DNA from 3 places in the Ideonella flava genome. Region 2 is predicted to be linked to each of the others. Evidence: predicted binding sites of a transcription regulator. Region 2 holds the regulator's gene; each other region holds the start of a gene.
The links. The regulator FNR, encoded in region 2, switches genes on or off when oxygen is low (the NO sensors DNR and NnrR bind a similar motif). The targets are predictions, from matches to a motif close to TTGATNNNNATCAA.
Positions count from the first base shown of each region.

Region 1: the regulator FNR is predicted to act here: its motif matches at 746-759, upstream of cyoA (ubiquinol oxidase subunit II).
Region 3: the regulator FNR is predicted to act here: its motif matches at 1,115-1,128, upstream of oxc (oxalyl-CoA decarboxylase).

Region 1 is NZ_JBPZHD010000016.1:41,780-44,040, forward strand. Features, by position in the region: gene ACS5PM_RS28965 (MFS transporter) at 1-701, opposite strand, end outside; gene cyoA (ubiquinol oxidase subunit II) at 819-1,865, shown strand; gene cyoB (cytochrome o ubiquinol oxidase subunit I) at 1,882-2,261, shown strand, end outside.
Region 2 is NZ_JBPZHD010000015.1:76,146-78,406, forward strand. Features, by position in the region: gene hemN (oxygen-independent coproporphyrinogen III oxidase) at 1-577, opposite strand, end outside; gene fnr (fumarate/nitrate reduction transcriptional regulator Fnr) at 677-1,435, shown strand; gene ACS5PM_RS28210 (hypothetical protein) at 1,779-2,027, opposite strand; gene ACS5PM_RS28215 (nitrogen fixation protein FixH) at 2,041-2,261, opposite strand, start outside.
Region 3 is NZ_JBPZHD010000013.1:6,853-9,113, reverse strand. Features, by position in the region: gene oxc (oxalyl-CoA decarboxylase) at 1-1,040, opposite strand, end outside; gene ACS5PM_RS25720 (Crp/Fnr family transcriptional regulator) at 1,155-1,763, shown strand; gene ACS5PM_RS25715 (tripartite tricarboxylate transporter permease) at 1,816-2,261, opposite strand, start outside.

The DNA.
Region 1 (2,261 bases), on a different contig from region 2:
GTCACCACCAGGCGCAGGCGGGCGAACAGGGCGACCACGTTGATCGCGAAGGCGGCGAAGAAGGGATAGCGCCAGCCCCAGGTGAGGAAGTCCTCCGCTGGCAGGTTGCCCCACAGGTAGGAGAACAGGCTGCAGGCGACGATGAAGCCCAGCGGCGCTCCCAGCTGGCCCAGCATCGCGTACCAGCCGCGGCGCCGCTCCGGCGCGTTCAGCGCCAGCAGCGAGGGCAGGCCATCCCACGAGCCACCGAGTGCCAGGCCCTGTCCCACGCGGCACAGCGCCAGCAGGACGATGGCCAGCGTCCCGGCTTTCTCGAAGCCCGGCAGCAGCGCCATGCTCACGGTGGAACTGCCCAGCAGGAACAGCGCCACGGTCAGCTTGGTGCTGCGGCCGAAGGCCCGCTGGATCTTCATGCCGACCATCGTGCCCAGCGGCCGGACCACGAAGGCCAGGGCGAAGAGGGCGAAGGCGTAGAGCAGCCCTTCGAGCTTGCTTGCGAACGGAAAGAAGACCGAGGGGAAGACCAGCACCGAGGCGATGCCGAAGACGAAGAAGTCGAAGTACTCGGAGGCACGTCCGATCACCACGCCGACGGCGATATCGCCGGGCGCGACGCTGGCGGCGTCGTTCGGGTCGGAGGCGGGGGCGGGTTCGTGGATGGAGGTGGGGTGCAGGGGCAAGGCGGGTGTGGCAGAAGTCATGTCTTGGGCTGGACCTGGAGGGGCTGGGACAAATTGTCCAATCGTTGATTTGTATCAATCAGGATAGATTCCGGGCCGCCGCGCAACTATCGTTTTCCCGCGCGCTCGGTAACCCTGATGCGACTGACCCGCCTTATCCCCACCGCCGCCGCCCTGGCCGCCGCGGCACCCCTGCTGGCCGGCTGCGACACCGTGGTGATGAAGCCGCATGGCGACATTGCCGCCCAGCAGGCCCAGCTGATCGTCACTTCCACCTTGTTGATGCTGCTGATCATCGTACCGGTGATCGCGCTGACGCTTTTCTTTGCCTGGCGCTACCGCCAGTCGAACCAGGCGGCGACCTACACGCCCGACTGGGACCACTCGACCCGCCTGGAGCTGCTGATCTGGGGCGCCCCGCTGCTGATCATCATCGCCCTGGGCGCGATCACCTGGATCAGCACCCACCGCCTGGACCCGTACCGCGCGCTCGACCGCATCGACGCGAATCGGCCCGTCGCGGCCGGTACCAAGCCGCTGGTCGTCGAGGTGGTCGCCCTGGACTGGAAGTGGCTGTTCGTCTATCCGGAGCAGGGCATCGCGACGGTCAATGAGCTGGCCGCGCCGGTGGACCGGCCGATCGAGTTCCGCCTGACCTCGTCCAACGTGATGAACGCGTTCTACGTGCCGGCGATGGCGGGCATGGTGTACGCCATGCCTGGCATGCAGACCGAGCTGAACGCAGTGATCAACCGTCCCGGTCGCTACGACGGCCTGTCGGCCAACTACAGCGGCGCCGGCTTCTCGAACATGCGCTTCAGCTTCCTCGGCCTTTCGGACGCGGAGTTCGCGCAGTGGGTCGAATCCAACCGCGCCCAGGGCCAGGCGCTGGACCGCGCCGCGTATCTCAAGCTCGAGCAACCGAGCGAGCGCGAGCCGGTGCGACGCTACGCCAGCGTCGAGAAGGGCCTGTTCGGCGCCATCCTCAACCGCTGCGTCGAAGGCGACAAGATGTGCCTGCACCAGATGATGGCCATCGACGCCGCCGGCGGCACCGGCAAGGCCGGCGTGGCCGGGCTGATCCGCAAGCCCTGGCGCAACGCTGAAGGGCAGACCGAGCGCAGCGTCGTCGCTGCCTTGTGCACCCCGGCCAACCCTGGCGGCACCGCCACCGCGCAACCCTGACGGCCGCGAGATTCCCATGTCCACCGACCTGAACTCCCTGATCCTGGGCCGCCTCAGCCTCGAGGCCATCCCCTACCACGAGCCCATCCTCGTGGCGACCTTCGCCATGGTCGCGCTCGGCGGCCTGGCCATGCTGGCCGCACTGACCAAGTTCCGCCTCTGGGGCCCGCTGTGGCGCGACTGGGTCTGCAGCATCGACCACAAGAAGATCGGCATCATGTACATCGTGCTGGGCATCGTGATGCTGCTGCGCGGTTTCGCCGATGCGCTGATGATGCGGGCCCAGCAGGCGATCGCCTTCGGTGACTCGGCCGGCTTCCTGCCGCCGCACCACTACGACCAGGTCTTCACCGCCCACGGCGTGATCATGATCTTCTTCGTGGCGATGCCTTTCGT
Region 2 (2,261 bases):
CGCCGAAGCTCAGGCGGTTGAAGCCCATCGTCCGCAGGGCACCGAGGCGCTCGGCGCTCACGGTCCGCGGATCCACTTCGATCGACACCTCGGCACCCGGGGCAATGCGGAAGGCCTGGCCCAGCACCTGCATCAGGTCGGCGAGTTCGGCATCCGTGAGGAAGGTGGGCGAGCCACCGCCGAAATGCAGCTGGGACACGGCTTGCGGCGCGCCGAGGGCTGCCGCGTGCATGGCGATTTCCGCCTTCAGGGCCCGCAGGTACTCCGCGGCGCGATCGTGGTGCCGGGTGATGACCTTGTTGCAGGCGCAGTAGTAGCAGACCGATTCGCAGAACGGAATGTGCACGTACACGGACAGCGGCGTCTTGCCGCCGACCCGAGCTCCCTCGGCCCGCTGGCGCAAGGCTCCCTGGTATTCCGCCGGCCCGAAGGCTTCGACGAAGCGGTCGGCCGTGGGATAGGACGTGTAGCGCGGCCCCGGTACGTCGAAACGGCGCAGCAGGTCCACCGGCAGGAACTGCGATGCGCTCGCGGCCTCGGGGGGAGCGGTGGATGCTTCGGCAGGCTGGATGGTCATGGAGCGATGGTGCCTCGCCACCCCGCGGGTCGACCTTGACATGCCTCAAGCCGGAGGCCGCCTGTCGGGCCAAGAATGGACAAGCTCTTGAGGAGGATCATGTCGCCTACGCCCTCGACCCCGACGCCCGTCACGACACGCGTCAAGCCCCAGGCCTTCAAGGTCGCCTGTTCCAGCTGCAACCTGCGTGAGCTGTGCCTGCCGGTCGGGCTGAGCCATGACGATCTCGAACGCATGGACACCCTGGTGGCCACGCGGCGCAGCGTCCCGAGAGGCGACACGCTGTTCCGTTGCGGCGACGAGTTCCAGTCGTTGTACGCCGTGCGCACCGGCTTCTTCAAGACCTGCGTGTCGTCGGAGGACGGTCGCGACCAGGTCACCGGCTTCCAGATGGCCGGCGAACTGCTCGGCCTCGACGGCATCAGCAGCGATCGCCATTCCTGCGATGCCGTGGCGCTGGAGGATTCGCAGGTCTGCGTGATCCCCTTCGGCCAACTCGAGGAACTGTCCCGCGAGTTCACGGATCTGCAGCGCCAGTTCAACAAGATCATGAGCCGCGAGATCGTCCGCGACCACGGCGTGATGCTGCTGCTCGGCAGCATGCGCGCGGAGGAGCGGCTGGCGGCCTTCCTCCTCAACCTGACCCAGCGCCTGCAGGCCCGTGGCTTCTCGCCCTCGGCGCTGATCCTGCGGATGACGCGGGAGGAGATCGGCAGCTACCTCGGGCTCAAGCTCGAGACTGTGAGCCGCACCTTCTCCAAGTTCCAGGACGACGGTCTGCTCGAAGTCAGGCAGCGTCAGATCCAGATCCTGAACCAGGCCGGCCTCTCAAAGCTTGTCAACGGTGCGGCCTGTTAGGGCCCCCACGGCCCCTGCCGGGGGCTGCCCCCCAAAGGGGCTCGCGCAGCGGACCGGCAGAGCCGTGGATTGTTGACCCCCGCGCCCCCTGCCGGGGGCTACCCCCCAAGGGGGCTCGTGCAGCGGACCGGCAGAGCCGTGGATTGTTGACCCCCACGCCCCCTGCCGGGGGCTGCCCCCCAAGGGGGCTCGCGCAGCGGACCGGCAGAGCCGTGGATTGTTGACCCCCACGCCCCCTGCCGGGGGCTGCCCCCCAAGGGGGCTCGCGCAGCGGACCGGCAGAGCCGGATCCGCGCACGCCCTGGTAGGGGAGCGGCGCTGCGCGCGCTCCGTCAAATGCGTGTCAGCGGGTGTCGGGGTGGACGAGGAATTGGGTGATCGAGGACGCGAGGGAGATCACCATCCAGAACATCAGGAAGGTCACCGAGTAGACGGTCGTCGGCTGCCACTCGATGGGAGCGGCGCCGAACCACTGCAGGTGCTCCGGATCGACCACGGCAAAGACCAATGTCTCCAGTACGCCCGCCATGAGAAAGGCCGGCCACAGGATGCACAGGGTGCGGGTCGGGCGGTCGGTCGGTGGCGAGGTCATGGCGCAGCGCTGCTCAGGGCTTGGGCGTGGCCGCGTGGTTGCGGGCCTGCAGCGCCGGGGTCATCGACTCGGGCGTCGACGAACGCTCGCTGATGCCGCCCCGCTCTTCGGGGCCGAGGACCGGATCCGCGCCACGGGCCGCTATGAAGGCTGTGGCGAGGCTGGCGATGACGACGGCCAGCGGCCCGCCGATCACCAGCCAGACCATCGGATAGCGCCACCAGGCGACCGGTT
Region 3 (2,261 bases), on a different contig from region 2:
GAGCCGATGTCGCCGATCAGCGGCGCCGCGATGGGCACGTTGCTGTCGATCTCGGTCGGCGAGATGTCGATCTGGATGAACTTCTTCGCCACCTTCACCGGGTCCGGACCGCCCCAGGTCTTGCCCTTGCCGTGCGAGAGCAGCCAGTTCAGGCGCGCGCCGACCAGCATCACCACGTCCGCCTCGGCCAGCGCGTAGGAGCGCGCGGCGGAGGCGGATTGCTCGTGCGTGTCGGGCAGCAGGCCCTTGGCCATCGACATCGGCAGGTAGGGGATGCCGGTCTTCTCGACCAGGGCGCGGATCTCGTCGTCGGCCTGCGCATAGGCCGCGCCCTTGCCGAGCAGGATCAGCGGCCGCCTGGCGCTTTCGAGCACCTGCAGTGCACGCTGCACCGTGTCCGGCGCGGGGATCTGGCGCGGTGCCGGGTCGATCACCTTGATCAGCGAGTCGCGGCCGGCCACCGCATCCATGGTCTGCGAGAACAGCTTGGCCGGCAGGTCGAGGTAGACGCCGCCCGGGCGGCCCGACAGCGCGGAGCGGATGGCGCGCGCGATGCCCACGCCGATGTCCTGCGCATGCAGCACGCGGAAGGCGGCCTTGCACAGCGGCTTGGCGATGGCGAGCTGGTCCATCTCCTCGTAGTCGCCCTGCTGCAGGTCGACGATCTCGCGCTCCGACGAGCCGCTGATGAGGATCATCGGGAAGCAGTTGGTGGTGGCGTTCGCCAGCGCGGTCAGGCCGTTGAGGAAGCCGGGCGCGGAGACGGTCAGGCAGATGCCCGGCTTCTGCGTCAGGAAGCCCGCGGCGGCGGCGGCGTTGCCGGCATGCTGCTCATGGCGGAATGAGATCACCCGCAGGCCCTCGGCCTGCGCGAGCCGGGTCAGGTCGGTAATGGGGATGCCGGGCAGGCCGAAGATGGTGTCGATGCCGTTGAGCTTCAGCGCGTCGATGACGAGGTGGAAGCCGTCGGTCTGCGCTGGGACCGTCTTGGGCGCGGCACTCTCGCGGGCTGCCGGCGGGTTGTCGAGGACGCTGGACATGTGTCTCCTTCAGGTATCCCGGGGGGGAATCAATGGCGTGCGACGACTATCATTCGCGGGCGTCGATTTCTTCGTTGACCGCGGTCAACATTCAAAAAATCAAGCCTCGCTGCCATGACGTTGCTGGCCACCCATCCCGAAAGGAACGTGATCCGCCTGGAGCTCAAGCACAACGACGTGCTGAAGGATCTCGACGATGCGGACCGCGAGGAGCTGGAGCCCCACATGTCGGTGTTCGACGGCGGCAAGGGCGACTTCCTGCTCTACCAGGGCGTGCGCGAGATGGAGCAGTACTTCATCATCGACGGCATCCTCAAGCGCGTCGTGTCGAACCAGGAAGGCAAGGAGATGATCCTTCGCTTCGCCGACGAGAACGACATGGAGACGAGCTACGCCGCCTGGCGGCTCGGCACCCCCACGCCCTACGGCATCGTCTGCGTCACCAAGGCCCGCGTGATCCGCATGCCGCTGAAGGAGTGGGCGGCCTTCCTCGATGCGCACCCCAAGGCCAAGGCCTCGTTCGAGTTCTACGTGATGCGCGTGATGAGCGAGATCATGGCCCACACCATCACGCTGCACCTGCTGGACGCGCCGGGGCGGGTGCACCGCTTCGTGCGCAAGCATCCCGACCTCGTCGACCGGATTCCGCAGAAGCAGCTGGCGTCGTACCTGAACCTCTCCGCCGAGACGCTCAGCCGCCTCCGACATAGCGGGAAGATCTGAAAGCAGAACGCCGCGGCCGAGGCCGCGGCGTTCAAGGCGATTCAGCCTGCTCTCAATCCACGGGTTGTTCGTCGGCGAACGCCGGCTTGGCCTTCGGCGTGCGAACCAGCGCCAGCAGCTTCGACAGCAGCGGCCAGAACAACATCGTCAGCGCGAGCGTCGTGATGGTGCCCACCAGCGGGTTGGACCACATGATCCCGACGTCGCCCTGCGACACCAGCATCGACTGGCGGAACGAGTCCTCCGCCTTGTCGCCGAGCACCAGCGCCAGCACCAGCGGCGCGAGCGGGTAGTCGAGCTTCTTGAAGACGTAGCCGATCACGCCGAAGGCCAGCATCAACCAGACGTCGAGCATGGCGCTGTGCACCGTGTAGGCGCCGATCGCGCAGATCACGATGATCACCGGCGCGATGATCGAGAAGGGGATGCGCAGGATGGACGCGAACAGCGGCACCGTCGACAGCACCACGATCAGCCCGGCCAGGTTGCCCAGGTACA